2 regions of the Streptomyces sp. NBC_00569 genome follow, and region 2 is predicted to be linked to the other one. Evidence: riboswitches for the same ligand, from Rfam matches in the RefSeq annotation. Region 2 holds a riboswitch; the other holds the start of a gene.
What was found. Region 2 has a riboswitch for glycine ahead of gcvP (aminomethyl-transferring glycine dehydrogenase). Riboswitches for the same ligand answer to the same signal wherever they lie in the genome.

Region 1 (15,479 bases), 4.3 Mb from region 2:
ACACGACACCCTCCGTATCCGCACACTCACAGGAGGTCGCGGGGCGTCAACCGCCCTCGAAGGCGATCCCGTTCAGCACGTCCGTCGCGTCCCGGTCGAGCAGCACCGCGGACGCGCAGCCCCACGGCAGGTCACCGCGCTCGGCCGACTCCACCAGACCCGCGACCGCGCGGCGGTGCCGGGCGAACGCGTAGCGCGAGACCCCACGGCCGCGGTCCCGCTGGCCCGCGAGCGCCGTGTCGGCGTCGACGTCGAGCAGCATCAGATGCAGGTCCGCGCCACGGCGCCCGGCCTCCCTGGCCAGCCAGCGCCGGACCCAGGCCTGCGTCCCGCAGTCGTGCAGGACGACGCTGCCTCCCGAGCGCAGGGCCCGTCGCAGTCCGGCGAAGTGCGCGAGCCGCACGAGCGGGCGGTACACGGCGTACGGGAGGAGCCGGGGCAGCCGGGCGGCCCAGCGGTCACGGGCGTCCTGCGAGTCGATGCGCACGGCTCCCCCGGCGCCGACCACACGGCGCATCAGCGTGGACTTGCCGCTGCCCGGGAGCCCCGAGACCACGATCAGGTCACCCCGCGCGAAGCCGAGGCGCCTCGGCGTGCGGCCGCCTCTGCCGCGCAGATCCCTGACGACCGGACCGCGCCCCGTCACCGACCTCGGGCGGGGCATCGCGCGCTGTCCGACCCCTGCCGCCGCGTACGCACCCGCCGCTGCCTTGTGCACCGTGATCGTCCTCCCCGTTCCGGTCACGCCACCCTTGCCCGTCAAGTGTAAAGAGACGGTAATGCCGTACAAGTGGTTTCCCCGAACGGTCGGCATGCAATGATGTGCGCGCCAAGAGCACGACCAACTGCATACCGGCCGCTTGAATCCGCGCGGGAGAGCTCCCCGGACGCCTACGCGTCCCCGGGGGCGCCGAAGGAGCAAGTTCCTCCCTTGAATCTCTCAGGCCCCGTACCGCGCGGGCGAGGCATATCTGAAAAGCGGGCGGCCCCTGGCCGCTCCACCCAAGGTGCAAGCCGCGACCACCTGTACGTGTGGCGCCGGCGAACCTCTCAGGTTCCGATGACAGATGGGGAGGAAGACCATCGCCCTCGTCTGTCATGCCTGGGATCCTGGAGCACCACTCATGAGCAACGCCCCCCGTAAGACCGCCCTCGACGCCCTGCACCGCTCGCTGGGCGCGACGATGACCGACTTCGCGGGCTGGGACATGCCGCTGCGGTACGGCAGCGAGCGCGACGAGCACATCGCGGTCCGCACCAAGGCGGGCCTGTTCGACCTCTCGCACATGGGCGAGATCACCGTCACCGGGCCGCAGGCCGTCGACCTCCTCGACTACGCCCTCGTCGGCAACATGTCCACGATCGGCCCCGGCCGCGCCCGCTACACCATGATCTGCCAGGAGGACGGCGGGATCGTCGACGACCTGATCGTCTACCGCCTGGGCGAGCAGGAGGCCGGTCTTCCTGAGTACATGGTCGTCGCCAACGCGGGCAACGCGCAGATCGTCCTCGACGCGATCACCGAGCGCGCCGAGGGCTTCGACGCCGAGGTCCGCGACGACCGCGACGCCTACGCGCTGATCGCCGTCCAGGGCCCCGAGTCCCCCGGCATCCTGAAGTCCCTCACGGACGCCGACCTGGACGGTCTCAAGTACTACGCGGGCCTGCCCGGCACCGTCGCCGGCGTCCCGGCCCTCATCGCCCGCACCGGCTACACCGGCGAGGACGGCTTCGAGCTGTTCGTCGCCCCGGAGCACGCCGAGAAGCTGTGGCAGGCACTGACCGACGCGGGCGCGCCGGTCGGGCTCGTCCCCGCCGGCCTCTCCTGCCGCGACACGCTGCGCCTGGAGGCCGGCATGCCGCTGTACGGGCACGAGCTGACGACGGCGCTGACCCCGTTCGACGCCGGTCTCGGCCGCGTCGTGAAGTTCGAGAAGACGGGCAACGAGGGCCGCTTCGTGGGCCGCGAGGCGCTCGAGGCCGCCGCCGAGCGCGCCGAGACCGCCCCGCCGCGCAAGCTCGTCGGCCTGATCGCCGAGGGCCGCCGGGTGCCGCGCGCCGGGATGTCCGTGGTCGCCGACGGCCAGGTGATCGGCGAGGTCACCTCCGGCGCCCCCTCCCCCACCCTCGGCAAGCCGATCGCCATCGCCTACGTCGACGCGACGCACGCCGCCCCCGGCACCGAGGGCGTCGGCGTGGACATCCGCGGCGCCCACGAGCCGTACGAGGTCGTGGCGCTGCCGTTCTACAAGCGCCAGAAGTAGCCCGTCCGGTCCTCACGGGGGCGCGGGAAGTAACCCAGCGCACACCCCCCTCGTTCCGCAGCACCCCTTCGCGTACAGGAGAATTCAGATCATGAGCAACCCCCAGCAGCTGCGCTACAGCAAGGAGCACGAGTGGCTGTCGGGCGCCGAGGACGGCGTCTCGACGGTCGGCATCACCGAGTTCGCGGCCAACGCGCTCGGCGATGTCGTCTACGCCCAGCTCCCCGAGGTCGGTGACACGGTGACCGCGGGCGAGACCTGCGGCGAACTCGAGTCGACGAAGTCCGTCAGCGACCTGTACTCCCCGGTCACCGGCGAGGTCGTCGAGGCCAACCAGGATGTCGTGGACGACCCGGCGCTGGTGAACTCCGCTCCGTTCGAGGGCGGCTGGCTGTTCAAGGTCCGCATCTCGGACGAGCCGAAGGACCTGCTCTCCGCGGACGAGTACGACGCGTTCTCCGGCTCCGGCAACTAGGGACACCACGACCATGTCGCTCATGAACACCCCCCTGCACGAGCTCGACCCGGACGTCGCCGCCGCGGTCGACGCCGAACTGCAGCGCCAGCAGTCCACCCTCGAGATGATCGCGTCGGAGAACTTCGCTCCGGTCGCCGTCATGGAGGCGCAGGGCTCGGTCCTGACCAACAAGTACGCCGAGGGCTACCCCGGCCGGCGCTACTACGGCGGCTGCGAGCACGTCGACGTCACCGAGCAGATCGCCATCGACCGGGTCAAGGACCTCTTCGGCGCCGAGTACGCCAACGTCCAGCCCCACTCCGGCGCCTCCGCCAACCAGGCCGCCCTCTTCGCGCTCGCCAAGCCCGGCGACACGATCCTGGGCCTGGACCTGGCGCACGGCGGCCACCTCACCCACGGCATGCGCCTGAACTTCTCCGGCAAGCAGTTCGACGTCGTGGCCTACCACGTCGACGAGGCCGGTCTGGTGGACATGGCCGAGGTCGAGCGCCTCGCCAAGGAGCACCGCCCCAAGGTCATCATCGCGGGCTGGTCCGCCTACCCGCGCCAGCTGGACTTCGCCGCGTTCCGCCGCATCGCGGACGAGACCGGCGCCTTCCTGTGGGTCGACATGGCCCACTTCGCCGGCCTCGTCGCGGCCGGGCTGCACCCGAACCCGGTCGAGTACGCCGACGTGGTCACCTCCACCACGCACAAGACCCTCGGCGGGCCGCGCGGCGGGATCATCCTCGCGAAGAAGGACTTCGCGAAGAAGCTGAACTCCTCCGTCTTCCCCGGCTTCCAGGGCGGCCCCCTGGAGCACGTGATCGCCGCCAAGGCCGTCTCCTTCAAGGTCGCCGCGAGCGAGGACTTCAAGGAGCGCCAGCAGCGCACCATCGAGGGCGCCCAGATCCTCGCCGCCCGCCTGACCTCGGACGACGCGCGCGCCGTGGGCGTGAACGTGCTGTCCGGCGGCACGGATGTGCACCTGGTCCTGGTCGACCTGCGCGAGTCCGAGCTCGACGGTCAGCAGGCCGAGGACCGTCTCCACGAGGTCGGCATCACCGTCAACCGCAACGCGGTCCCGAACGACCCGCGCCCGCCGATGGTCACCTCCGGCCTGCGGATCGGCACCCCGGCCCTGGCCACCCGTGGCTTCCAGGCCGAGGACTTCACCGAGGTCGCCGACATCATCGCCGAAGCGCTGAAGGCCCCCGCTCCGTTCGGGGACGCTGAGGCGGCTCCTCTCAAGGCCCGCGTCACGGCTCTCGCCGACAAGTACCCCCTGTACCCCGGCCTGAAGTAGTTTCGTACGCATTTGTACGTATGAAATTTCGGGGCACCGCGCACACTGGACAGTGAGAGCGGTGCCCCGCCCCATGCACCGCCCCCGTATGAACCTGCGCACCACCCGGCGGACAACGGCGTCCGCCGAAACCCCACCTAGGAGTTACCCCGTGGCCATCTCGGTCTTCGACCTGTTCTCGATCGGCATCGGCCCGTCCAGCTCCCACACGGTCGGCCCCATGCGGGCGGCCCGCATGTTCGCGCGCCGCCTGAAGAACGAGGGCCTGCTCGCCCACACCGCCTCGATACGGGCGGAGCTCTACGGCTCCCTCGGCGCCACCGGACACGGCCACGGCACCCCCAAGGCGGTCCTGCTGGGTCTGGAGGGCGACTCCCCCCGCACCGTCGACGTGGAGAAGGCCGACGACCGCGTCGAGGCGATCAAGACCTCCGGGAAGCTCAGCCTGCTCGGCGTCCACGAGATCCCGTTCAGCTTCGACGACGATCTGGTCCTGCACCGCCGCAAGGCGCTCCCGTACCACGCCAACGGCATGACGATCTTCGCCTACGACCACGAGGGCGCCCTCGTCCTGGAGAAGACGTACTACTCGGTGGGCGGCGGCTTCGTCGTCGACGAGTCCGTGCTTGCACAGGAGGGGGCGACCGACGAGAACCCGATCGTGCCCGACGACACGGTCCTCAAGTACCCCTTCCGCACCGGCGACGAGCTGCTCCGCCTCGCCGAGGAGACCGGCCTGTCCATCTCCGCGCTGATGCTGGAGAACGAGAAGGCCTGGCGCACCGAGGACGAGATCCGCTCCGGTCTCCTCGACATCTGGCGCGTCATGCAGGCCTGCGTCTCGCGCGGCATGTCCCGCGAGGGCATCCTGCCCGGCGGCCTCAAGGTCCGCCGCCGCGCCGCGAACTCGGCCCGCCAGCTGCGCGCCGAGGGCGACCCGATGGCCCGCGCCATGGAGTGGATCACCCTCTACGCGATGGCGGTCAACGAGGAGAACGCCGCCGGCGGCCGCGTCGTGACCGCGCCCACCAACGGCGCCGCGGGCATCATCCCCGCGGTCCTGCACTACTACATCAACTTCGTGCCCGGCGCCGACGAGGAAGGTGTCGTCCGCTTCATGCTCTCCGCGGGCGCCATCGGCATGCTCTTCAAGGAGAACGCCTCCATCTCCGGCGCCGAGGTCGGCTGCCAGGGCGAGGTCGGCTCCGCCTGCTCGATGGCCGCGGGCGCCCTCGCCGAGGTCCTCGGCGGCACCCCCGAGCAGGTCGAGAACGCCGCCGAGATCGGCATGGAGCACAACCTCGGCCTGACCTGCGACCCCGTCGGCGGCCTCGTCCAGATCCCCTGCATCGAGCGCAACGGCATGGCCGCCGTGAAGGCCGTCACCGCGGCCCGCATGGCCATGCGCGGCGACGGCAGCCACAAGGTCTCCCTCGACAAGGTCATCAAGACCATGAAGGAGACCGGCGCCGACATGTCCGTCAAGTACAAGGAGACGGCCCGCGGCGGGCTCGCGGTGAACATCATCGAGTGCTGAGGATCAGCGGGGCTTGAGGGCGGCGGCGGTCACAGGGTCGCCGTCGTGCCCTCCCCCGCCCCGCTCCCCGCGAGCCACTGGTCCCAGCTCAGGTTGAAGGCCGCGTAGCCGTTGTCGGCCGGAGCCTTGGCCCGCGGCGAGCCCGTGATCGTGACGGGGTCGCCCTGCTTGACCTGGCCGTAGAACCACTTGGCGTCGGCCAGCGACAGGTGGACGCAGCCGTGCGAGCCACGGGCGGAGCCGCTGCCCGGGTTCGGGTCACCGGTCGAGTAGTGGACGTACGTGCCGGACTGGGTGAGGTGGACGTCCCAGGGCAGCGTCAGGTCGTAGTAGTTGGCGCTGCCCTTGTTGCAGCTGATGCCGACGCTGCAGGAGGTCATGTGGACCTTCTCCTGCTTGTCGATGACGGCCATCGTGCCGTTCCAGGTCGGGAACTCGGCGCTGCCGGCGTTGATCGACAGCGTGCGCACGGCCTGGCCGTTCTTGGTCACCTTCATGGTGTGCCCGGTGACGGAGACGTCGGCCCGGACGTCGTCGCCCACCGTGAAGGAGTGCGTGTAACCGTGCACGCCGTAGCGGCCGTTGCCGTTGCTGACACCCTTCATGTCGGCGTCGATCTTCACCTTCGTACCGGCGGGCCAGTACGTCTTCGGACGCCAGTCCGCGCGCTTGTCGCCGAACCAGTGCCAGGCACCGGCCACCGGCTGCGAAGTGCTGACCTTCATGTGCTTCTCGACGGAGGCGCGCGCCTTGGCGGCCACCGGATTGGTGAAGACCACCGAGATCGGCATCGCCACGCCGACCTTGGCGTCGTTCAGCGGAGTGATGGTCTCAAGGAGCATCGGCGGCCCCTTGGGCTTCGCCGGTGTCGGCGAGGCGCTCACGCCCGGCTTGCCCGCCGCCTTCTCGTCGTCACCGCCCGCTTTCTTGTCGCCACCGCCGCCGCCGCAGGCGCTCGCGCCCACCAGCACCGCGACCGTCATGAGCGCGATCCCTATTCCGCCCTTGCGCCGTCCCACGACCTGCTCCACTCTCAAGATCACCCCATGCCCCCCAACGGGACCAACTCCCTGTCAGACAGTGACACAGCTCCGGCAGTTGCACGAAGCCGTGTAAAGCGTGTTCCAAGACTTCGGCCGACAAAACGTCCTGGCGGCGCCGCATCGCACCGGCGGATCAACGTGCGGAAAGAGGTACCCCGACGGGACGGGATCGGGGACGATGGACATTCGACCTCGTCGCCCCACCGACCAGGAGGCCAGCATGCTGCGCGGTATCGACGTCAGCTCGTACCAGTCCACCTTCGACACGGAGGGCCAGTCGTTCGTCTTCATCAAGGCGACGGAGGGGCGTTCGTACGTCAATCCGCGGCTCACGGCGCAGACGAAACTGGCCCGCGACGGCGGCTGCGTCGTCGGCTTCTACCACTTCCTGTGGCCGGGCAACCTCACGGCCCAGGCCGAGTACTTCGTGAGCAAGGCCCCGGAGAAGTCGGGGGACTTGCTCGCCGTGGACTGGGAGACGACCGGGGAGGGCACCCGCGCGAGCAACGCGGAGAAGGACCGCTTCATCCGCGAGGTGAAGCGCCTGCGCCCCCATCACCGGGTGCTGCTCTACACGAACCGCAATTTCTGGCTGACCGTCGACACGACGTCCTACGCCGGTGACGGGCTCTGGATCGCCGACTACACGACGGCCGGCAAGCCGCGTATCAAGGCGGCCTGGAAGTTCCATCAGTACACGGACAGTCCCCTCGACAAGGATGTGGCCCAGTTCACGAGCAAGGGCGCGCTGCGGGACTGGGCCACCCCGTGACGCGCCCTCGCACCGGGTGACTCAGGCGCGCCACTCCGCCGTTCGTTCCGGGGACGCCTCCGCGAGGGCCTTGCGGACGGTGTCCGCGTCCGCAGCGAGGCCGTAGACGGGGGTGCCGGGCTGCTGGCGCCAGGACTCGTCCAGGCCGCCCGTGTCCACGGAGTCGAATCCGATCCCGTCGAGCAGGCCGCGTACGACGGTCTTGGCCGTGTCGTCGTCGCCGGCGACGGGCAGGGCGATGCGCTCGGGGTCGCCCTTGGGGCGCGGCCTGTCGAGGAGTTCGTGGGCGTAGGTGCCGTTGAAGACCTTGACGACCGGGTGGCCGAGCTGGAGCTCGGTCCAGCGGCTCTCGGGCATGCCCTCCTCGATGGCGGCGATCCGGCCGTCGCGCTGCTGCGGGTAGTAGTTGCCGGTGTCGATCACGGTGACGCCCTCCGGCGCGTCGTCGAGGAGGTCACCGGGCAGGCCGGGGACGGCCTTCATGGGGACAGTGACCACGACGACGTCGGCGCCGCGGGCCGCCTCGGCGACGGTCACCGGCGTGGCACCGGTCTCCGCGGCGAGGTCGCGCAGGGTCTCGGGGCCGCGCGAGTTGGCCACGGACACGTCGTGGCCGGCCGCGGTGAAACGGCGGGTGAGATTGCCGCCGATGTTGCCGGCGCCGATGATGCCGATCTTCATGTGAAGCCCTTCCGGAGGAGCGTGCGGTCCGCGCGTGGTCACGTACCTCCGGGCCGCCCTGGCCATGCCGGTCTCGCGCGGGTGCCACACGAACGGGGCCGCACCTGCCTCAGTCCTGGCGTGCCAGTGCGCCCCGCATCACGGCCAGTTCCTCCCGCGCCTCGCGTTCCGCGGCGTCCTCGTCGCCCGACGCGACGGCGTCCACGAGCGCGGTGTGCGCCGCGTCGCCGTGGCCGGCCTCGGCGGCGCGTACGTCGACGAGGTCGAGCAGGTCGATGAGGCCCTGGCGCAGGGCGGGCGCGAACTCGGCGAAGAGGTCGGTGAGTACGGGGTTGTGGGCGGCGGCCACGACCGCCGCGTGGAGCGCGATGTCGGCGTCCACGAACACGGCGCCGCCCTCCTCGGCCGTCGCTCTGCGCGCGTCGAGGGCGGCGCGCATCGCCGTGACGTCCTCGGGGGTGCGACGGCGTGCGGCGAGGCGCGCGGCCTGGACCTCCATCAGGACGCGGACCTCGTAGACGTCGGCGACAGCGGCGGCGCGCAGCCGCGCGGGCCAGTCCTCGACGGGCCGGTCGGCGGTCACGAAGACGCCCGCGCCCTGCCGGGCCCGGACCAGACCGGCCCCGGCGAGAGCGCGCAGCGCCTCGCGGACCGTGGAGCGGCCGACGCCGAGTTCGCCGGCGAGGGTCGTCTCGCCGGGCAGCTTGGTGCCGACCGGCCAGTGCCCCGACGCGATCTGCTCGCGCAGCCGCTCGGCGGCCTGTTCGACCAGAGGGCTGGGACGGAGCGCGCCGAGCGCCATGGGAATCACCTGCTCTTCCTGAACACCGCTGTCGAACACCGCGGGTCGTTCTGGACACCGGGTGAACGCGGAGACTTTATCCCCCGCACCGGACCCTTTCCTTTTCCTCAAACAACTTGTCTGAGGACCTGAGCTGTGACTAGCCTACTGCTCGTGATCTTCCGCGGTCTCCTTCTTCTCGGCTGCCGCGGCGGGGCCTGACACGACCGGCACCCCGCCGCGGGATGCCGTGCTGCCGGTCGTCGTCCGACCGAGCCGAAGGACACGTCACCCCATGACCACCACCCATGACTGGAACCCGCAGCAGCCGGGCCCCATGCCGTACCACCGCTACCGCCCGCACCACGAACGCGTCGACGTCCCCGTGCGGGAGCGGACCTGGCCGGGCGCCCGGATCGAGCGGGCGCCCCTGTGGGTCCCCGTCGACCTGCGCGACGGCAACCAGGCGCTGGCCGAACCGATGGACACCGGCCGCAAGCGCCGCTTCTTCGACCTGCTCGTCCGCACGGGCTTCAAGGAGATCGAGGTCGGCTACCCGTCGGCGAGCCGCACCGACTTCGACTTCGTACGCCACCTGGTGACGTCGGGAGCCGTCCCCGACGACGTCACGCCCGTCGTCTTCACGCCCGCGCGGCGCGATCTGATCGAGCGCACCTTCGCCTCGATCGAGGGCCTGCCGCGCGCGGTCGTCCATCTGTACATCCCGACCTCCCGCGTCTGGCGCGACGTCGTGCTCGGCCGTGACCGCGCGCAGGTGTGGGAGACGGTGCGGGACGCCGCCGCGCACATGGCGCGCCTCGCGGACGCCCGGCCCGGCGCTCACATCCGCTTCCAGTTCGCCCCGGAGACCTTCAACCTCACGGAGCCGGACTTCGTCCTGGAGATCTGCGACGGCCTGACCGAGCTGTGGGACGCGAGCCCCGACCGGCCGGTCACGCACAACCTCCCGGCGACGGTCGAGATCGCGACGCCGAACGTGTACGCCGACCAGATCGAGTACATGCACAGGAACCTGTCCCGCCGCGACGCCGTGATCCTCTCCGTGCATCCGCACAACGACCGCGGCACGGGCGTCGCCTGCGCCGAACTCGCGGTCCTCGCGGGCGCCCAGCGCGTCGAGGGCTGCCTCTTCGGCAACGGTGAGCGCACCGGCAACGTCGACCTGGTCACCCTGGCCATGAACCTGTACGCGCAGGGCGTCGACCCGATGGTCGACTTCTCCGACATCGACGCCGTACGGGAGGTGGTCGAGCACTGCAACCGGCTGCCCGTGCATCCCCGCCACCCCTACGGGGGCGACCTCGTCTACACGGCCTTCTCCGGGACCCACCAGGACGCGATCAGCAAGGGCCTCGCCCATCACGCGGCGGCGGCAGCGGCGGCCGGGGTCCCGGCGCAGGAGGCCCGCTGGGACGTGCCGTACCTGCCGATCGACCCTGCGGACGTGGGCCGCAGCTACGAGGCCGTGATCCGCGTCAACTCACAGTCGGGCAAGGGCGGAATGGCGTATCTGCTCGCCACGCACCACGGCGTCGACCTGCCGGCGCGGATGCGGCCCGAGTTCGCGCGGGTGGTCCAGGAGGCCACGGACGACAGCGGGCACGAGGCGACCCCCAAGGACCTGTACGAGCTGTTCCGCTCGACCTACCTGGGGCCGGGGCGCGGCGCCGGGCACGTGTCCCTGACGGCGTGGTCGACGGACGGCGAGGGGCAGGCGCACCGGTTCGTGTGCACCCTCCAAGTGGGCGACCGCGCGGGCGACTTCGAGGGGCGGGGCGGCGGGACCCTGTCCGCCTTCGTGGACGCGCTCGCGGCGGCCGGGGTCGGCGTCGACATCGTCGACTTCACCGAGGACGCGCACGGCGAGGAGGCGACGGCGTACGCGCAGTGCCGGGCCGACGGCGTGACGGCATGGGGCGCGGGCCGCGACCCCTCGCCGCTGGTGGCGTCGGTCCAGGCCGTCCTGGCGGCCGTGAACCGGGCGGTGGCGGCGCGGTAGCAACGCGGCACGAAGCGCAGGGGGCGCCCGCCGGGAGTCCGGCGGGCGCCCCCCTCGAAGACGCTGGAGCCGGGGTATCGGCGCTCAGGCCTTGTTCAGGTTCGCCCAGAACTCGTCGAACGAGAGGACCTTGTCCCCGTTGGCGTCCTGCCGGGCGATGAGCGCCTCGGCGACCGACTCGGTGACGTTGAAGTCGCCCATCTGAGCCATCGCGCTCTTGTACTCGGCCGCCGTGATGAAGCCGTCGCCGTCCGCGTCGAACCGCTGGAACGCCTTGCGTGCTTCCTCGATGTCCGCCACCGGGTCCACCCCTTCTTGCTGTAACACTGACGGAGGTCAGATTAACGGGCGGTACGAGCGCGCAGTGCGGCGACCACCCACGCGAACTCCTCGTTGTGCCGGGGCAGCGTCTCCAGGCCCCGCACCAGGGACACCAGGTCACGGAAACGGGCCACGTCTGCGTTGGCCGCGGCCTCCATGCGCTCCAGTACGGCGGCCAGGTCGGCGCCGGCGCCGAGCAGCCCCCGCAGCACCTCCTCCGCCTCGGGCGACTCGGGCGCGACGCCGCGCTCCCGTGCCTCCCCGGCGAGCTGCACCAGGCGGCTCATGAACCACAGGGAGCTGCCCGGCGGCACGTCGGGCCCCCGGTCGGCGGCGTTGAACTCGATCATGCTGCGCATGTGCGCCCGGAAGCCCGGGTCCTGCATCAGCTCGGCCAGCTCCACCCACGCGTCGACCTGCTCGGTCGTCGGGTCGTCCGGCAGGTCGGGGACCATGACCCGCATCCGGGTGCGGATGTCCGGGTCTGCGGCGTCCAGGCCGCCGAAGGTCTGCTCCATGAAGTCGTCGATGATCTGCTTGCGCTCGGCGGCGCTCAGCCGCGCCAGCTTGTTCATCAGGGCCATCTCCTCTGCGTTCGAGTTCCTCTTCGCGACGGTCGAAAGGACGGCCCGGTTCAGCCGCAGCGAGCGGATCTGCGCGTCCAGCGCCGCCACGTGCGCGGCGGCCACGGACGCGATGTCCGACTCCCCGTCCACCACGCTGCGTACGTCGTCCAGGCCGAGGCCCAACTCCCGCAGGGTGCGGATGAGTTCGAGCCGGGCGAGGGACTGCGCGTCGTACAGTCGGTAGCCGCCCGGGCTGCGCCCGACGGGCGGCAGGGCGCCCACGTCGGACCAGTAGCGGATGGTGCGCACCGACAGGCCGGTGCGCCGGGACAGCTGCCCGATGGTGAGCAGCCGCGGGCCGTCGTCGATCATGTCGAGGAGTCTGGGCCTTCCAGTGGGTGGAGACTCAAGCGAGCCGAGGGGAACGCCATGCCAGGCACGGTGCGGAACATTCTGGACGCCGCGGCGCGAGGGGTCTTCCCCCCGCCGGACGGGGGCACGACGGTGGTGCCGCAGGCGGATCACCGGGACGCGGGTGTGCTGTCCTTCACCGCCCACTCGGTGGTGTTCACCGACGAGGACCCCGGGTGGGTGCACGAGACGCTGCGCGGCCTGGACTGCGATCCGCTGGCGGCGACGATGAATCCGCGGTTCCTCGGCGCCCTCATGGAGCGCACCGGGCGCCGTCATGACACGACGGACCTGCTCACGGTGGCTCCGGCGCTGCCGGGCGGGCCGCCGGTGGCCCTGAAGGAGATCGCGGACCCGGAGCATCCGCGGGTGGCGCGGGCGCGGCTGCGCCGCGACGACGTGCGGATGTGGGCGGCGGACGGCGGGGTGCTGGTCCTCGGGCGCGGCGTCGCGGGCCGCTGGGAGACGGCGATCGAGGTCGACGAGGAGGCGCGCCACCGGGGCCTCGGCCGCCTTCTCGCGGTGTCCGCCCGGCATCTGGTCCCGGACGGCGGACCCGTGTGGTCCCAGCAGTCCCCCGGGAACGCCCGCAGTGTGCGGGCGTTCCAGGCGGCCGGATATCGTCCCGTCGGCGCGGAGGCGCTGTTCACCGCGCCCCGGTAGCGGCGGGTTCCAGGGTCTTTCGCTCGGGTCGGGCCGGACCCCCGCGAGCCCAGCTCGATCCGAACGGGACGCCCTAGCGGAAGATGCCGGTGTGGCCGAGCGAGTAGCGGCCGGGCTGCGGATACACGGCCAGGCCGTGCGGGCCGTCCCCGACGGGGATGCGGGCGATCTGCTTCCCCGTACGCGTGTCGATGGCGTACACCTCGGAGTCGTAGCGGCCGGACAGCCAGAGGACCTTGCCGTCGGAGGAGACGCCGCCCATGTCGGGGCTGCCGCCGTCGGGCAGCCTCCACTTGTCGGTCAGCTTCTTCTTCGCGAAGTCGAAGATGGAGATGGTGCCCTCGCCGCGGTTGGAGATGTACATCTCGCGGGAGTCCCGGCTGACGTAGAGCCCGTGGGTGCCCTTGCCGGTGGGCAGGAGTTCAGGGGTCGTGAAGTTCTTGCCGTCCAGGACCCACATGCCGTTGGCGACCATGTCGGCGATGTAGAACGTCTTGCCGTCCGGGGAGATCTTGACGTCCTGCGGCATCGCGCCCTTGAAGGGCAGCCGCTCCTGGCCGACGACCTTCATCTTCGCGGTGTCGACCTTGAGGAGTTCGCCGCTGAACTCGCAGGAGACGATGAAGTACCGGCCGTCGGCCGAGAAGTCGGCGTGGTTGACGCCGTAGCAGCTGACGGGCACGGTCTTGACCGTCTTCATGGTGTGCGCGTCGCGGAAGACCAGCTCACGGTCGAGCGAGGCCATCACGATGGAGTACTTGCCGTCGGGCGTGAAGTAGAGGTTGTACGGGTCGTGCACGTCCACCGTCCTGCCGACCTTGCCGGTCTTCGGGTCGATGGGCGTCAGCGTGTTGCCCTTGTCGTTGTTGACCCACAGCGTCTTCATGTCCCAGGACGGCACGACGTGCTGCGGCTGGCGGCCGACGGGGATCGTCTCGATGACCTTGTACGTCCTGGGGTCGATGACGGAGACGGTGTCGGACTCGGTGTTGGGCACGTAGACGCGGGACGGGAAGTCCTTGACGACCGGCGACAGCTTGTCGGGACGGTCGGCCGCGTAGAGGTCCTTGGGGTCGAGGACGGGCGGCATGCCGGGCAGGCCCCGGTCGACCGGCTTCGGCTTCGGCTCGACGGCCTTCACCCCTTGCGTACCGATCGCCTCGGCGGCCCGGTGCGCCTTGGGCTCGGAGCTGCAGCCCGCGAGGGCCCCGAGAACGGTGGCGGCGATCAGTGCTGCGGTGGTGCGGCGCGGTGTCATGTCAGCAGCTCCGTGGTGGTCACCGCGGCCAGGCCACGGCGGTCGAGGTCTTCCAGGAGGGCGGGCAGCGCGGCGACCGTGTCCGCGTAACCGAAGTGCAGGCTCACGACCGAGCCTTCGCGGATCTGCGAGGTGACTTTGCGGGTCACCTCGGCGGCGCCCGGCGAGGTGAAGTCGAGGGAGTCGACGTCGTACGACAGGACGTGCGGGTAACCGGCGGCGGCGGCCAGGCTCACGACGAGCGGGGTCGCCTGCTGGGTGCGCGAGGGCCGGAACCAGGTGCCGATGGAGCCGGTGAGCCGGCGGATGCGGTCGGCGCAGCCGGTGATCTCCGCTCGCGCCCGGGCCTCGGACATCGTGTTGATGTCACGGTGGTTCAGGGTGTGGTTGCCCAGGTCGTGGCCGCCGTCGAGGATGCGCCGGGCCACGGCGGGGTGCTCGTCGAGCCAGGTGCCCACGGCCAGGACCGTCACCCTGGCGTGGGCCCGCTCGGCCTCCTTGAGGAGGGCGTACGCGATCGCCGGGTCGCCCTGGCCGTGGAAGGTGAGGGCGACGCGGGGGCGGTTGCGGGGGCCGTGATCGATCTGGGCGGGCTGCCCGGGGAATCGGCGGGGGCCCGGGGCCGCCGGGGCGGCGCGCGCGGGGCGGGCCGGGCTCGCGGAGTGCCCGGCGACCACCGGGTCGCGGGCGGCGGTGGAGCAGCCGGTGGTGAGGGCGGCGGCGGTGAGTCCGGCGCCGAAGCGAAGGGCTCCGCGGCGGTCGGTCGTGGTCACCTGCCTCATTGAAGGCCAATCCGGCACAAAAGGGACTTACCGACCCGAGGGTCTTAACAATTACTGGACGCGGTCATTAATAAATCTTCATTTGCCAGGCCCGTGGTTCACATCACCGAGGATTCATTTGGTCTCGCGGGCCGAGGTCTGCCATAGTCGGGATCACGACCCCCATTGACCCGGGCTCGGTCGTCGACAGCGGCCGTGGATAACACCCCCCACCTTCCACGGCGCTCCACGAAAGCCCCCGCGGCGCCCCACAAGGCGAAAACGGGGGCTTTCGTGTACCCCCGGACGCCCCGGTGTCGCACTGCCGCCGGGCCCCGCACTCAGCGGTCGGCGACCCGCATCTCGAACCAGGTGGTCTTGCCGCGCGGCAGCAGATCCACGCCCCAGCGGTCGGAGAGCTTGTCGACCAGACAGAGTCCGCGCCCGCTGATGTCGAGTTCGTGGACGGGCATCAGACAGGGGAGGCCGCGCGAGGGATCCCGCACCTCGACCCTGATCCAGCCGCGCCTGCGGACCATCCGTAACCCGAAGATCCTGGCCCCCGTGTGCCGCACCGCGTTGCCGACGAGCTCGGAGACGAGCAGCACGACATCCTCGGTCATCTTCGGGGAGAGCCC
Region 2 (15,479 bases):
GGGCTGTTCGCCCATTAAAGCGGTACGCGAGCTGGGTTTAGAACGTCGTGAGACAGTTCGGTCCCTATCCGCTGTGCGCGTAGGAATATTGAGAAGGGCTGTCCCTAGTACGAGAGGACCGGGACGGACGAACCTCTGGTGTGCCAGTTGTCCTGCCAAGGGCATGGCTGGTTGGCTACGTTCGGAAAGGATAACCGCTGAAAGCATCTAAGCGGGAAGCCTGCTTCGAGATGAGTATTCCCACCCCCTTGAGGGGTTAAGGCTCCCAGTAGACGACTGGGTTGATAGGCCAGATCTGGAAGCCCGGTAACGGGTGGAGGTGACTGGTACTAATAGGCCGAGGGCTTGTCCTCAGTTGCTCGCGTCCACTGTGTTGGTTCTGAAACCACGAACAACCCCACGTTTGTCACAGAGCGTGGTGCGGTTGACAGTTTCATAGTGTTTCGGTGGTCATAGCGTGAGGGAAACGCCCGGTTACATTCCGAACCCGGAAGCTAAGCCTCACAGCGCCGATGGTACTGCAGGGGGGACCCTGTGGGAGAGTAGGACGCCGCCGAACTATTTTTGAAGAAAACCCCCGTAACGGATGAGAGTCCTGTTGCGGGGGTTCTCTGCGTTGTACGCCAAGCATTGTGCGGCAATTCTTGTGCACCCCTCTGCACGGCCTCATGTGAGCTGAGGGTAGGGTCAGGGGGCATCGTTGGCTCGTTTCCCCACAGGAGGCCCCCGGGTGGAGGTCCAGGAGACCCGTGTCCAGACGGACCGGGTGCTCACCATCCCGAACATCCTCAGCATGGCGCGTCTCCTTGGCGTACCCCTGTTCCTGTGGCTCATCCTCAGGCCCGAGTTCGGCGGGCCCAAGAGCGATGGCTGGGCCCTCCTGGTCCTGATGCTCAGCGGTGTCAGCGACTATCTCGACGGGAAGCTCGCCCGGCGCTGGAATCAGATCAGCAACCTCGGCCGGCTGCTCGACCCTGCCGCCGACCGGCTCTACATTCTGTCCACGCTGGTGGGACTGACCTGGCGCGAGATTCTGCCGATCTGGTTGACGGCCGTACTGCTTGCCCGGGAACTGGTTCTCCTGGTGATGGTGGGTATCCTCCGCCGTCACGGCTATCCGCCGCCGCAGGTGAACTTCCTCGGCAAGGCCGCCACGTTCAACCTCATGTATGCGTTCCCCCTGTTGCTCCTCAGCGACGGAAGTGGCTGGATCAACACACTCGCTGCCATTTTCGGATGGGCGTTCGCGGGATGGGGTACAACGCTCTACTGGTGGGCAGGGATCCTCTACGTAGTGCAGGTCCGCCGACTGGTCAGGGCGGACTCCACGGCCGATTGAGCTCTCCATATGGCGGTATTCGAGGCCAGGTCGGTCCGCAGTCTCAGATCTGCGGGTCCATCCGGACGGGCGAAGTCGGCTAGACAGTCGTCTCTTCAAGGAGGACGCTTCCGACATGAAGGCCGTCGTAATGGCTGGAGGCGAAGGCACGCGCCTGCGCCCCATGACCTCGAGTATGCCCAAGCCGCTCCTGCCGGTTGTGAACCGGCCGATCATGGAGCATGTGCTGCGGTTGCTCAAGCGGCATGGGCTCACCGAGACCGTCGTCACCGTGCAGTTCCTGGCATCTCTCGTCAGGAACTACTTCGGGGACGGCGAAGAGCTCGGAATGGAGCTCACCTATGCCAATGAGGAGAAGCCACTCGGCACAGCCGGCAGCGTGAAGAACGCAGAGGAAGCACTCAAGGACGACGCTTTCGTTGTGATCTCCGGTGACGCTCTGACCGATTTCGACCTCACCGACCTCATCAATTTCCACAAGGAAAAGGGCGCGCTCGTCACGGTTTGCCTGACCCGCGTTCCCAACCCTCTTGAATTCGGCATCACCATCGTCGACGAACAGGGCAAGGTCGAGCGCTTCCTCGAGAAGCCCACCTGGGGCCAGGTTTTCTCCGACACGGTGAACACGGGCATCTACGTCATGGAGCCCGAGGTATTCGACTATGTCGAGGCCGATGTCTCGGTCGACTGGTCCGGTGATGTCTTCCCCCAGCTCATGAAGGAAGGCAAGCCGGTCTACGGCTATATCGCCGAGGGCTACTGGGAGGACGTCGGGACGCACGAGAGCTACGTCAAGGCGCAGGCCGACGTGCTCGAAGGCAAGGTCGACGTCGAGATCGACGGATTCGAGATCTCGCCCGGAGTGTGGGTCGCCGAAGGTGCCGAGGTCCATCCGGACGCCGTGCTCCGTGGTCCGTTGTACATCGGCGACTACGCCAAGGTCGAAGCCGACGTGGAGATGCGCGAGCACACCGTGGTCGGCTCGAACGTCGTCGTGAAGAGCGGGGCTTTTCTGCACAAGGCCGTCGTCCACGACAACGTGTACATCGGGCAGCACAGCAATCTCCGCGGCTGTGTCATCGGCAAAAACACCGACATCATGCGGGCCGCCCGCGTCGAGGACGGCGCCGTCATCGGCGATGAGTGCCTCGTCGGCGAGGAATCGATTATCCAGGGCAACGTCCGGGTCTATCCGTTCAAGACCATCGAGGCCGGTGCCTTCGTCAACACCTCGGTGATCTGGGAGTCCAGGGGGCAGGCGCATCTCTTCGGCGCCCGCGGCGTCTCCGGCATCATCAACGTGGAGATCACCCCGGAGCTCGCCGTGCGGCTCGCGGGGGCGTATGCCACGACGCTCAAGAAGGGCTCCACCGTCACCACGGCCCGTGACCACTCGCGTGGTGCGCGAGCGTTGAAGCGGGCGGTCATCTCCGCATTGCAGGCGAGCGCCATCGACGTGCGGGACCTGGAGAACGTGCCGCTGCCCGTCGCCCGGCAGCAGACCGCGCGGGGCAGCGCCGGCGGGATCATGATCCGTACGACGCCCGGCGTGCCGGACTCCGTCGACATCATGTTCTTCGACGAGCGGGGAGCGGATCTCTCGCAGGCCAGTCAGCGCAAGCTCGACCGGGTGTACGCGCGACAGGAGTACCGGCGGGCGTTCCCCGGAGAGATCGGCGATCTGCACTTCCCGTCGAGCGTCTTCGACTCGTACACCGGTTCCCTGCTGCGGAATGTCGATACGACGGGGATTGCCGAGGCGGGGCTCAAGGTCGTCGTCGACGCGTCGAACGGCAGCGCCGGTCTGGTACTGCCCAGCCTGCTCGGACGGCTCGGTGTCGACTCGCTGACGATCAACCCGGGGCTCGACGAGTCCAGGCCGACGGAGACGCGGGACGCGCGCCGGTCCGGGCTCGTGCGCCTCGGTGAGATCGTGGCGTCCGCGCGAGCCGCGTTCGGCGTCCGGTTCGACCCGGTCGGCGAGCGGCTGTCGCTGGTCGACGAGAAGGGCCGCATCGTCGAGGACGACCGTGCTCTGCTGGTCATGCTGGACCTGGTGGCCGCCGAGCGGCGCAGCGGCCGGGTCGCGCTGCCGGTGACCACGACGCGTATCGCCGAGCAGGTGGCCGCTTACCACGGGACGCAGGTGGAGTGGACTACCACGTCGCCCGACGACCTCACGCGGGTCGGGCGGGACGAGGGGACCATCTTCGGCGGTGACGGTCGCGGCGGGTTCATCATTCCGGAGTTCAGCTCCGTCTTCGACGGCGCGGCCGCCTTTGTCCGGCTGATCGGTCTCGTGGCGCGGACGCAGCTGACCTTGAGCCAGATCGATGCGCGGATCCCGCGGGCGCACGTGCTCAAGCGGGACCTTGCGACTCCGTGGGCGGTGAAGGGGCTCGTGATGCGGCGGGTCGTCGAGGAGGCCGGCGACCGGTCCGTCGACACGACCGACGGCGTGCGGGTCGTCGAGGCGGACGGGCGCTGGGTGATGGTGCTGCCCGACCCGGCCGAGGCCGTCACCCATCTGTGGGCCGAGGGGCCCGACGACGCGTCGGCACAGCAGTTGCTCGACGAGTGGGCGGCCGTCGTGGACAGCGCTGGTCGCTGAGCCGTCGTACGGGCCGGTCGGCGCCTGTCACGGGCGCCGACCGGTACGCCGGTGGGGCCATTCGGAGGTAGGGGCCGGCACGTGCGACGATGTGCGGCATGCCGCAGCAGCCCCCCGATCGGAGCAGCCCCTCACGCCCCGTGAGCCCCAGGCGTCCTGACGCCTCCATGTCGCTGCTGACGAACGTGATGGACCACAGCCTCGACGACGGATACGCGGAGGCGGCGGCCCGTAAGAAGGCCGAGGGCAGCGGAGGTATGCCGCGCACCCTGCGGGCCAAGCTCGGGCTCGCGGCGGGGCTCGTCCTCGCGGCGCTCGTGGTGACGGTGGGGGCGGCGCAGGCGCGGGTCGCGGCACCGGTCGTGGCGAAGGAGCGCGAGGAGCTCATCGCCCGTATCGAGCGGGAGACGGCGGCCGCGGACAAGCTCGAGCGCAAGGTGGACACGCTCCGCAACGACGTGAGCGACCGCCAGCGTGAGGCGCTGAAGAAACACGGCGGCGACAAGGGCGAGTTGGTCGGTCTGCTGTCCGGTGCCACGGCGGTGCACGGCCCGGGAGTGAAGCTGGTCGTCGACGACGCCAAGGAGGCCGACCAGGGCGGCGGGGGGCCGCGCGAGAGCGCCGGCTTCTCGGACACCGGGCGGGTGCGCGACCGGGACATGCAGCGGGTCGTCAACGGACTCTGGCAGTCCGGTGCCGAAGCGGTCGCCATCAACGGACAGCGGCTGACGGCCCTGTCCGCGATCCGCGCGGCGGGTGACGCGATACTGGTCGACAACAGACCGCTCGTGCCGCCGTACACGGTGCTCGCGGTGGGGGACGGCCAGCGGCTGAGCACCCGGTTCCAGAACAGCCCTGACGGTCTGTACCTGCACGCCCTGCAGGAGAACTTCGGGATCCGGACCAGCATTTCCGCCCAGGACGACGTCCGCCTGCCCGCAGCGCCGAGCGTGACCGTACGTACAGCACAGCCGAGAACAGAGAAGGGCACATCGTGATCGCCGTACTGGGCCTCGTCGTGGGAGTTGTGGTCGGACTGTTCGTCCGGCCCGAGGTTCCGGCGGTGGTCGAGCCCTATCTTCCGATCGCCGTGGTGGCGGCCCTCGACGCGGTGTTCGGCGGCCTGCGGGCGATGCTCGACGGGATCTTCGACGACAAGGTCTTCGTCGTGTCGTTCCTGTCGAACGTCGTCGTGGCGGCCCTGATCGTGTTCCTGGGCGACAAACTGGGCGTGGGCGCGCAGTTGTCCACCGGCGTCGTCGTGGTGCTCGGAATCCGTATCTTCTCCAACGCGGCCGCCATCCGGCGGCACATCTTCCGGGCGTGAGGCCGATGTCCGAGGACGAGAACAAGAACGAGAACAAGAGCAACGAGCAGCACCGCCTGCGCAAGGAACTGCCGGACGAAGTCGCTCCCGAAGCGGCGGACGGCGCGGACCACGCAGGTGGCGCAGCCGGTGCGGGAACGCCGGCCGGGGAGACGAAGCCCCCGTCGCTGACCGGACGTCAGCGGCTGGCCAAGGGGCTGTGGCCGCCGAGGGTCTCCCGTGCGCAACTCATCGTCGCCGTCCTGCTGTTCGTGCTCGGCCTGGGTCTGGCCATCCAGGTGCGGTCCAACAGCGACAGCAGCGCGCTGCGCGGGGCACGTCAGGAAGATCTCGTACGCATCCTCGATGAACTGGATGACCGTACTCAGCGTCTGGGAGATGAGAAGCAGCGTCTCGAGGGGCAGCGCACGGAGCTGGAGAACAGCTCGGACCAGGCCGAGGAGGCCCGCAAGCAGACGGTCGAGAGGGAACGGCAACTCGGCATTCTGGCGGGCACCGTGGCGGCGCAGGGCCCCGGGATCACGCTGACGATCACCGACAAGAAGGGCGCGGTGCAGGCGGACATGCTGCTCGATGCGATCCAGGAGCTACGCGCGGCGGGCGCCGAGGCGATCCAGGTGAACGACGTCCGGGTCGTGGCCGACACGTATTTGACGGATGCGAGCGGCGGGAAGGTGAGTGTGGACGGTCACAAGATCGGCGAGCCTTTCGTCTTCAAGGTCATCGGCAAGCCGCAGGACCTGGAGCCGGCGCTCAACATTCCTGGTGGGGTGGTTCAGACTCTGGAGAAGGAGCAGGCCACCGTTACCGTGACACAGACGCAGAAGATCGTTGTGGACGCCTTGCGACCGGCGAAGCGGCCTGACTACGCTCAGTCGTCGTCCCAGTGAGGCGGGGGCGCGTGCGGGCGTTCGGGCAAGGGCATGAGGTTGCGGGGGGTCGGCGCACCGTAAGCGGGGTGCGTGGTGGAAACTGTTTGGCGGATACGGACGTTGTGAGGATGTCTGTGTCGCCGATGTACGGCGGTGTGTGCAATCAGGGTTCGTCCTGCCCCACGGGCGGGTCTGTTTCGGTCAAGGGGAATCGCCCGTGAAGTTGTTTGCGAAGTTGTTCGGCAAGAGCGCACGTGAGGACAGCGGCAATGCCAATGCCACTGCCCGCCACCGTGCACCGCGTGCCCAGGATGCGGAGGTGCAGGGGACGGAGCGTCCGCTGTTCCGTGATCAGGTCAGCCCTCAGGGTGGTGACATTTCGGGCGGACAGGGCGCGTCGTCTGTTGACCCTGCCGCGTCCGGCCGCATAGGTTTCGGGGAACCGTCAACCTCAAGTGCGGGTGGAGGGTTTACCCCCGATCCGTATGCGTCCCATGCCCCCGCGGGGCAGTCGCGGCAGGAGGATCCGTCCATGTCGGCACTGGTGTGTACGAGGTGCGGAAACCGCAACGCCGAGGCGAGCCGGTTCTGCTCCAACTGTGGTGCGCCTCTGCGGGCCACGGCCGAGCGTCCGTCCGAGACGACCTCGACTATTTCCATTTCGGGCCTTGAGGCCTACGACGCCGAAGTCACCGGTCAGACGCTGTCGCCGGCGCTCTCCCCGGAGGCCCAGGCCGCCGTCGACGCCCTGCCGCTCGGCTCGGCGCTCCTGGTGGTGCGACGCGGTCCGAATTCGGGCAGCCGCTTCCTCCTCGACGGCGAACTGACCACGGCGGGACGGCACCCGCAGAGCGACATCTTCCTTGACGACGTGACCGTTTCGCGTCGCCACGTGGAGTTCCGTCGCGGTGCTGACGGCGCCTTCACCGTCAGCGACGTGGGCAGCCTCAACGGCACGTACGTCAACCGGGAGCGGATCGACTCGGTCACGCTGTCGAACGGCGACGAGGTGCAGATCGGTAAGTACCGGTTGGTCTTCTACGCGAGCCAGCGGGGCATCTGACCTGTCAGGAAGGTCCATGCTTCAAACACCGAAGGGCGGTGCCGGTCACGGCATCGCCCTCACGGACAGTCGGCTGATGAGCATCGGCACCGTGCTGAACGTGCTGCGCGACGAGTTCCCCGAAGTCACCATCTCCAAGATCAGGTTTCTGGAGTCGGAGGGGCTGATCGAGCCGCAGCGTACCCCTTCGGGGTATCGCAAGTTCAGCCCGGACGACGTCGAGCGACTTGCCCACGTACTGCGCATGCAGCGGGACCATTACCTGCCGCTGAAGGTCATCAAGGAACAGCTCGACGCCCTGGAGCGGGGAGAAGCGATCACGCTGCCCTCTGCGGGACGACCGGGCGACGGCGAGGACGGCAGGGCCCAGGAGGGCGGCGACGGGCCGACAGTGGCCCGTGTGGGCCGTGAGGAGCTGCTCGCCGCCGCCGGCATCGAGTCTCCCGAGCTCGACGAGTGGGAGTCGTACGGCCTCATCGCGCCGCTGCCCGACGGCGGATACGACGCGGAGGCGGTCACGGTCGCCGGGCTGGTCATGGAACTGGGCCGCTTCGGGATCGAGCCGCGGCATCTGCGGGCGATGAAGGCCGCGGCCGACCGGGAGGCCGGTCTGGTCGACCAGGTCGTCGCTCCGCTGCGACGGCACCGCAATCCCCAGACCCGGGCCCATGCGCAGGCCCGCGCGAAGGAGCTGGCGGGGCTGACGGTGAAGCTTCACGGTGCGCTTGTGCAGACCGCGCTCGGCGTGCGTCTGCCCTGATCCGAGGGGTGCTCGCGCGGTGTGCGTCCGGCGATCGACGGGTGCCCGACTACCCAAACCTGCCGGGCACGTCCTAGGGTTGCTGTGTGAACGAGCTCGACGTCGTAGGTGTCCGGGTCGAAATGCCCTCCAACCAACCGATCGTGCTCCTGCGTGAAGTGGGAGGCGACCGCTACCTCCCCATCTGGATCGGACCGGGGGAGGCGACGGCCATCGCCTTCGCACAGCAGGGCATGGCCCCCGCACGCCCGCTGACGCACGACCTTTTCAAGGACGTGCTGGAAGCGGTCGGGCAGGAGCTCACGGAAGTACGCATCACGGACCTGCGCGAAGGCGTCTTCTACGCGGAACTGGTGTTCTCGAGCGGAGTCGAGGTCAGTGCCCGCCCGTCGGACGCCATAGCGCTCGCGCTGCGCACCGGTACGCCGATCTACGGCAGTGACGGTGTGCTCGACGATGCCGGGATCGCGATCCCGGATGAGCAGGAGGACGAGGTGGAGAAGTTCCGCGAGTTCCTCGACCAGATCTCGCCCGAGGACTTCGGGACCAACAGTCAGTGAGGCGAGCGGCCGTCGTGAGGCGGCCGCTGCCGCGCCGGAGGCCCGGCCGGACCATTCGGCTAGCCTTTCCCCGCGGTGAGGCACGGGAAACCACTCGTAGGGTGATTATCACTCGGCGTGCCGAGTGTGGCGATCGTTGACGCACCCCTGGTGACTGCCTACCGTCGAGAAGGCAGGTCAAAGAGGAGGTCGGCGTGAGAAGCAGCGGCGGCGGTACGGCTGGGGGCGGCGGACACAGTCCGGCGGAGAGCGGCCCGTACTCGCTTCACGGCCACGCGGCCGGTCACATTCCGCATCGGCCGACGGTGTTGCCGGTGGTCGCTCAGCGGGATGACGAGGCGACGCCCGAGCAGGTCGGATACCGGGGCCCCACCGCGTGCGCGGCGGCCGGTATCACCTATCGGCAACTGGACTACTGGGCGAGGACCGGACTGGTCGAGCCGAGTGTGCGCCCGGCCCACGGGTCAGGGACCCAGCGGCTCTACAGCTTCCGGGACGTCGTCGTCCTGAAGATCGTGAAGCGGTTCCTGGACACCGGTGTCTCCCTGCAGAACATCCGCACCACGGTGCAGCATCTGCGGGAGCGCGGCTTCAGTGATCTGGAGCGGCTGACCCTCATGAGCGACGGCGCGACCGTCTACGAGTGCAGCTCGCCTGCGGAGGTCCATGATCTGCTCCAGGGCGGTCAGGGCATCTTCGGTATCGCTGTCGGTGTGGTGTGGCGGGATGTCGAGAGCGCCCTGTCGCAGCTGCACGGGGAGCGCATCGACACCGGCGAGACGCTCCTCGGGAACAACCCGGCGGACGAGCTGGCGAGACGGCGCCACCGCGCGGTGTGAGCGGGGCCGATGCGTCAGCCGGGGCATTGTCAGTGCCGTAGGGCAGCATCGGACATGTGAGAACCGCGCCCACCATCCTGCATCTCGACATGGATGCCTTCTACGCCTCGGCGGAGCAGGCGTCGAAGCCGAGTCTGCGCGGGAAAGCCGTGGTCGTGGGCGGGATCGGGCCTCGTGGGGTGGTGGCCACCGCTTCGTACGAGGCCCGGGTGTTCGGGGTGCACTCGGCGATGCCGATAGGACAGGCGCGCAGGCTCGCGCCCAATGCCGCGTATCTCGTGCCGCGCTTCCGGCTGTACCGGGAGGTCAGCGAGCAGGTGATGGGCCTGCTGCGGGCGCTGTCGCCGCTGGTGGAGCCGCTGAGCCTCGATGAGGCGTTCGTCGATCTGGAGGCCGGTGAGACGGCCTGGGACGCCGCGTCGGCGCGGCTCGTCGGTGAGCGGCTGCGGGACGAGATCAAGGCCGTGACCGGTCTGACCGGGTCGGTGGGGCTCGCGGCGTCGAAGATGCTGGCGAAGATCGCCTCCGAGGAGGCGAAGCCGGACGGTCTGGTGCTGATAGAGCCGGGCACCGAGCGCGCCATGCTCGGGCCCATGTCGGTGCGCACGCTGCCCGGCGTGGGGCCGGCGACCGGGGATCATCTGAGACGTGCCGGGATCACCACGGTCGAGGAGATCGCCGAGGCAGGCGAGGACGAGCTCGTGCGGCTGCTGGGGAAGTCGCACGGGGCGTCGCTGTACGCCATGGCCCTCGCGCACGACGACCGGCCCGTGGTGGCCGAGCGCGACGCCAAATCGGTGTCGGTCGAGGACACGTACGACGTGGACATCCACGACCGGGTGCGGGTGCGGACCGAGGTGCAGCGGCTTGCGGAGCGGTGCGTGCAGCGGTTGCGGGGGGCGGAGCGGTCCGGGCGGACCGTGGTCCTCAAGGTCCGGCGCTACGACTTCTCCACGCTGACGAGGTCGGAGACGCTGCGCGGGCCCACCGACGACCCCGCCGTGGTGCGGGAGGCGGCAGCCCGGCTCCTGGAGTCCGTGGACACGACGGGTGGGGTGCGGCTGCTCGGTGTGGGGGTGACAGGCCTGGCCGACTACACGCAGGAGGACCTGTTCGCGCAGGCGCGGGCACAGGCCGAGGCCGATGCGCACGTGGCCGAGGGGGAGCGTGAGGGCGAGGCGGAGGGGGCGGGTGGCGCGGGGGACGAGGTCCAGGTGGCTGCCGGAGAGGTCGTCGAGGCCGCGGACCGGCGCTGGGTGGCCGGGCACGATGTGCGGCACGAGGAGTTCGGGCACGGGTGGGTGCAGGGCAGCGGGCTCGGGCGGGTGACCGTGCGCTTCGAGACGCCGTACTCGGTGCCGGGGCGGGTGCGTACGTTCCGGACCGATGACCCCGCGCTGGTACCTGCGGAGCCGCTGCCGCTGGTGGAGGGCGGGGCCGGGCGCTTTGCGGCGCGGGAGCCGGAAGCCGGGTCAGGTGTCGTCTGACGGGCGGGCGATCTTGCCGAAGTCCCGGTCCTCAGGGGGCTTGGGGTCGTCCGGGGCCGAGAGGTCGAGACCGTAGTGGTGGTAGAGCTGGAGTTCCTGTTCGGGGGAGAGGTGACGGCCGACGCCGAAGTCGGGGGCGTCCTTGATCAGGGAGCGTTCGAAGGGGATGCGCAGCGTGCCCTCCACCAGCTCGCTCGGCTCCAGGGGGACGAAGGCGTCACGGCTGAACAGGCCTGTGCGTATCGCCGCCCACTCGGGGACACCGGTCGCGTCGTCGAGATAGACCTCGTCGACGGTTCCGATCTTGGCTCCGTTGCGGTCGAACGCCTTGCGGCCGATCAGGTTGCGCGGATCGACATCGGTCTGCACGGGGCCCTCCAGCTGCTCGCAACTCATCCGTAAGCACTACCAAAGTGCACATTGGGGAAGGCGGCCACTCGAGGCCGGGGGTGTTGTCGCCGCTGGTAGGCTTGCGATGGCTGCTGACCCCGTGCGGGAGAGTCCTTCGGATGACACCGGAGGCGCCGAAGGAGCAACTCCTCCCCGGAATCTCTCAGGCCCCTGTACCGCACGGACGAGGTCACTCTGGAAAGCAGGGCGGGCGTTCAGGCCTCCGCTCTCACCGACGGTGAAAGTCGTCATGCCCTCCGTGATGTGGGGTGTGCCGGTGAAACTCTCAGGTTGAGATGACAGAGGGGGAGGCCGTCCGGGCACCCGCGCCGTGGTGCCCCTCGCAGGTCGCAATGACCAGGAGGCCTCGCCAATGACCGCCAACCGTATTCCGCTCTCCCAGCTGGAGCAGGGAATCCCCTTCGAGCAGCGCCATATCGGTCCGGATGAAGCAGCGCAGGCCAAGATGCTCGCGCAGGTCGGGTACGGCTCGCTCGACGAGCTGACGGCGGCCGCAGTCCCGGACGTGATCAAGAGCGCCGAGGCGCTCGATCTTCCCGGGGCTCGTACCGAGGCCGAGGTGCTCGCAGAGCTCCGCTCCCTCGCCGACCGCAACCAGGTCCTCGACTCGATGGTCGGACTGGGCTACTACGGCACGTTCACGCCGCCCGTCATACTGCGCAACGTCATGGAGAATCCGGCCTGGTACACGGCGTACACGCCCTACCAGCCGGAGATCTCGCAGGGCCGGCTCGAGGCGCTGCTCAACTTCCAGACGATGGTCGCCGAGCTGACCGGCCTGCCCACCTCGGGCGCCTCGCTGCTCGACGAGGGCACGGCCGCCGCCGAGGCGATGGCGCTGTCCCGGCGCATGGGCAAGGTCAAGAACGGCGCCTTCGTGGTCGACGCGGACGCGCTGCCGCAGACCATCGCCGTGATCCGGACGCGTGCCGAACCGACCGGGGTCGAGGTCGTCGTCGCGGACCTGTCCGACGGCATCCCGGCCGAGGTCGCCGAGCGCGGCGTCGTCGGCGTTCTGATCCAGTACCCGGGCGCCTCCGGTGCCGTCCGCGACATCAAGCCCGTCATCGAGCAGGCCCACGAGCTGGGCGCCGTCGTCACGGTCGCCGCCGATCTGCTCGCCCTCACGCTGCTGACCTCGCCCGGTGAGCTCGGCGCCGACATCGCCGTCGGTACGACGCAGCGCTTCGGTGTCCCCATGGGCTTCGGCGGTCCCCACGCCGGCTACATGGCCGTCCGCGAGAAGTTCGCGCGCAGCCTGCCCGGCCGCCTCGTGGGCGTCTCCGTCGACGCCGACGGCAACAAGGCGTACCGCCTGGCGCTGCAGACCCGTGAGCAGCACATCCGGCGCGAGAAGGCCACCAGCAACATCTGTACCGCTCAGGTGCTGCTCGCCGTCATGGCCGGCATGTACGCCGTCTACCACGGGCCCGACGGCCTCAAGGGCATCGCGCGGCGCACGCACCGGTTCGCGACGCTGCTCGCCGAGGGCCTCAAGGCCGGCGGTGTGGAGGTCGTGCACGGCGCGTACTTCGACACCCTGACCGTGAAGGTCGCGGGCCGGGCCGCCGATGTCGTGAGCGCCGCGCGCGAAGGCGGCGTCAACCTCCACCTCGTCGACGCCGACCATGTGTCGATCTCGTGCGACGAGACCACGACGCGTACCCAGCTGGGCGCCGTGTGGACCGCGTTCGGTGTCGAGGCCGATGTCGACGCGCTCGACGCGGCGGCCGTGGACACGCTGCCCGAGGGCTTCCTGCGTGGCGACGACTACCTGGCGCACCCCGTGTTCCACGCGCACCGCTCCGAGACCTCGATGCTGCGCTACCTGCGCAAGCTGGCCGACCGTGACTACGCGCTCGACCGCGGCATGATCCCGCTGGGCTCCTGCACGATGAAGCTCAACGCGACGACGGAGATGGAGCCGGTCACCTGGCCCGAGTTCGGTCAGCTGCACCCCTTCGCGCCCGCCGACCAGGCGCAGGGCTACCTCACGCTCATCCGTGAGCTGGAGGAGCGTCTCGCGGAGGTCACCGGCTACGACAACGTGTCGCTCCAGCCGAACGCCGGTTCCCAGGGCGAGCTGGCCGGTCTGCTCGCGGTCCGCGGCTACCACCGCGCCAACGGCGACGACCAGCGCACCGTCTGCCTCATCCCGTCCTCCGCGCACGGCACGAACGCCGCGAGCGCCGTGATGGCCGGTATGAAGGTCGTCGTGGTGAAGACGGCCGACGACGGCGAGATCGACGTCGCGGACCTCCGCGCCAAGATCGAGCAGTACGCCGACGAGCTCTCCGTCCTGATGATCACCTACCCGTCCACGCACGGTGTCTTCGAGGAGCACGTCGCCGACATCTGCGCGCAGGTGCACGACGCCGGCGGTCAGGTCTACGTCGACGGCGCCAACCTGAACGCCCTGGTGGGTCTCGCCAAGCCGGGCCACTTCGGCGGCGACGTCTCGCACCTCAACCTGCACAAGACGTTCTGCATCCCGCACGGCGGCGGCGGCCCCGGCGTCGGCCCGGTCGGCGTCCGCGCGCACCTCGCGCCGTACCTGCCCAACCACCCGCTGCAGCCCGCCGCCGGACCCGAGACCGGCGTCGGCCCGATCTCCGCGGCTCCGTGGGGCTCCGCGGGCATCCTGCCGATCTCGTGGGCGTACGTGCGTCTCATGGGCGGTGAGGGCCTCAAGCGGGCCACGCAGGTCGCGGTGCTCAGCGCCAACTACATCGCCAAGCGGCTCGAGCCGCACTTCCCGGTGCTGTACACGGGTCCCGCCGGCCTCGTCGCGCACGAGTGCATCATCGATCTGCGCCCGATCTCGAAGGCGACCGGCGTCAGCGTCGACGACATCGCCAAGCGGCTCATCGACTACGGGTTCCACGCGCCGACCATGTCGTTCCCGGTTGCCGGGACGCTGATGATCGAGCCGACCGAGAGCGAGGACCTGACCGAGCTCGACCGGTTCTGCGAGGCGATGATCGCCATTCGCGGGGAGATCGACAAGGTCGGTTCGGGCCGGTGGCCCGCCGAGGACAACCCGCTGCGCAACGCGCCGCACACCGCGGCCGCGCTCGGCGGCGAGTGGGAGCACGCGTACAGCCGCGAGGAGGCCGTCTTCCCCGCCGGTGTCGTGGCCGCCGACAAGTACTGGCCGCCGGTCCGCCGCATCGACCAGGCGTACGGCGACCGTAATCTCGTCTGCTCGTGCCCGCCCATGGACGCGTACGAGGACTGATACACACGCTGACATGCGTCAGGGCCGGTTCCGGGGTCTCCCGGGGCCGGCCCTTTCGTACGGGGGACGCCGTCGGCGTCCGGCTGCGCTCAGGCCGCGGTGACGACGTGCACCGGGCGGTGCGGCGCGATGATCTGGCCGTTGGGCAGCAGCTCACCGGTGTCCTCGAAGAGCAGGACGCCGTTGCAGAGCAGACTCCAGCCCTGTTCGGGGTGGTGGGCCACAGGGAGCGCGGCCTCCCGGTCGGCGGAGTCTGCGGACGGGCACGGTGGCTGGTGCTGGCACATGGATGGGATCTTTCCCTGTGAAGTGATGTCGGTGATGGGTGTGATGTCGCTGTCTGTCCTGCGGCTCGAAGCGTTGTTCATGGCCGCCCCCCGTTTGTCGGTCGGTCCGGAACCCAGTGTTGCCCCACGGGCGTCAATCCGCAGGTATTTCGTCGCAGCGGTCCTCACTGGATGATGACGCGTCACCCGTGCGGACGGTTCACCCCAACTGCACTGTCCCTTCGGGTGGTTCGGGGTGGCCTGACCGGGCTAGTCCGGACGGGCCCGCGAGGGCATGACTGCGCCCCGCGACCGGTCGGCATCGGCAGCGGGGCGCGTCGGACGGTCCGGTCGCGTCAGGCGGGTGAGCCCAGAAGTGGCGCGGGGGTCAGTCGATGAGTGAGGACGGGCAGCAGTTCGGCGACCCGGTGGGGGCGGTGGGCGGCGATGCCGGGCGGCGCGGGCGCGAGCGGGACCAGGAGATCACTGGCCGCGGGATGTCCCGTGGAGGCGTCGGCGTTGCAGTCCCCGTGCAGCCAGAGGGTGAGCATGTACAGCTCCGGGACCGAGAGCAGGCGCGGTTGGTAGGCCGCGGGCATGGACTCGGCCTGGCGCAGCGCGCGTTCGGTGGCCGCGAGGTACGGGCCCTCGAAGAAGTGCGAGAACGCCCAGCCGTCGGCGGTCAGCATCGTGTCCGCGGCGGCGA

Region 1: it holds a riboswitch for glycine, as region 2 does, so the genes downstream of both, gcvT (glycine cleavage system aminomethyltransferase GcvT) here and gcvP (aminomethyl-transferring glycine dehydrogenase) in region 2, are expected to answer to the same signal.

Annotation. Positions count from the first base shown of each region.
Region 1 covers NZ_CP107783.1:3,747,809-3,763,287, forward strand. Annotated here, with positions in the region: gene OHO83_RS16680 (AAA family ATPase) at 47-664, opposite strand; glycine riboswitch at 862-965, shown strand; glycine riboswitch at 966-1,077, shown strand; gene gcvT (glycine cleavage system aminomethyltransferase GcvT) at 1,125-2,264, shown strand; gene gcvH (glycine cleavage system protein GcvH) at 2,356-2,739, shown strand; gene glyA (serine hydroxymethyltransferase) at 2,753-4,027, shown strand; gene OHO83_RS16700 (L-serine ammonia-lyase) at 4,179-5,564, shown strand; gene OHO83_RS16705 (L,D-transpeptidase) at 5,594-6,547, opposite strand; gene OHO83_RS16710 (glycoside hydrolase family 25 protein) at 6,828-7,379, shown strand; gene OHO83_RS16715 (NADPH-dependent F420 reductase) at 7,401-8,060, opposite strand; gene OHO83_RS16720 (FadR/GntR family transcriptional regulator) at 8,170-8,862, opposite strand; gene leuA (2-isopropylmalate synthase) at 9,137-10,861, shown strand; gene OHO83_RS16730 (EF-hand domain-containing protein) at 10,946-11,161, opposite strand; gene OHO83_RS16735 (helix-turn-helix domain-containing protein) at 11,203-12,120, opposite strand; gene OHO83_RS16740 (GNAT family N-acetyltransferase) at 12,178-12,822, shown strand; gene OHO83_RS16745 (YVTN family beta-propeller repeat protein) at 12,896-14,080, opposite strand; gene OHO83_RS16750 (polysaccharide deacetylase family protein) at 14,077-14,862, opposite strand; gene OHO83_RS16755 (ATP-binding protein) at 15,183-15,479, opposite strand, start outside.
Region 2 covers NZ_CP107783.1:8,060,187-8,075,665, forward strand. Annotated here, with positions in the region: rRNA gene OHO83_RS36260 (23S ribosomal RNA) at 1-353, shown strand, start outside; rRNA gene rrf (5S ribosomal RNA) at 443-559, shown strand; gene OHO83_RS36270 (CDP-alcohol phosphatidyltransferase family protein) at 731-1,339, shown strand; gene OHO83_RS36275 (mannose-1-phosphate guanyltransferase) at 1,455-3,950, shown strand; gene OHO83_RS36280 (DUF881 domain-containing protein) at 4,040-4,948, shown strand; gene OHO83_RS36285 (small basic family protein) at 4,945-5,277, shown strand; gene OHO83_RS36290 (DUF881 domain-containing protein) at 5,283-6,167, shown strand; gene OHO83_RS36295 (FHA domain-containing protein) at 6,250-7,212, shown strand; gene ftsR (transcriptional regulator FtsR) at 7,229-7,972, shown strand; gene OHO83_RS36305 (bifunctional nuclease family protein) at 8,059-8,532, shown strand; gene OHO83_RS36310 (MerR family transcriptional regulator) at 8,727-9,371, shown strand; gene OHO83_RS36315 (DNA polymerase IV) at 9,428-10,858, shown strand; gene OHO83_RS36320 (PRC-barrel domain-containing protein) at 10,844-11,227, opposite strand; glycine riboswitch at 11,342-11,437, shown strand; gene gcvP (aminomethyl-transferring glycine dehydrogenase) at 11,622-14,507, shown strand; gene OHO83_RS36330 (DUF5999 family protein) at 14,597-14,794, opposite strand; gene OHO83_RS36335 (hypothetical protein) at 15,130-15,479, opposite strand, start outside.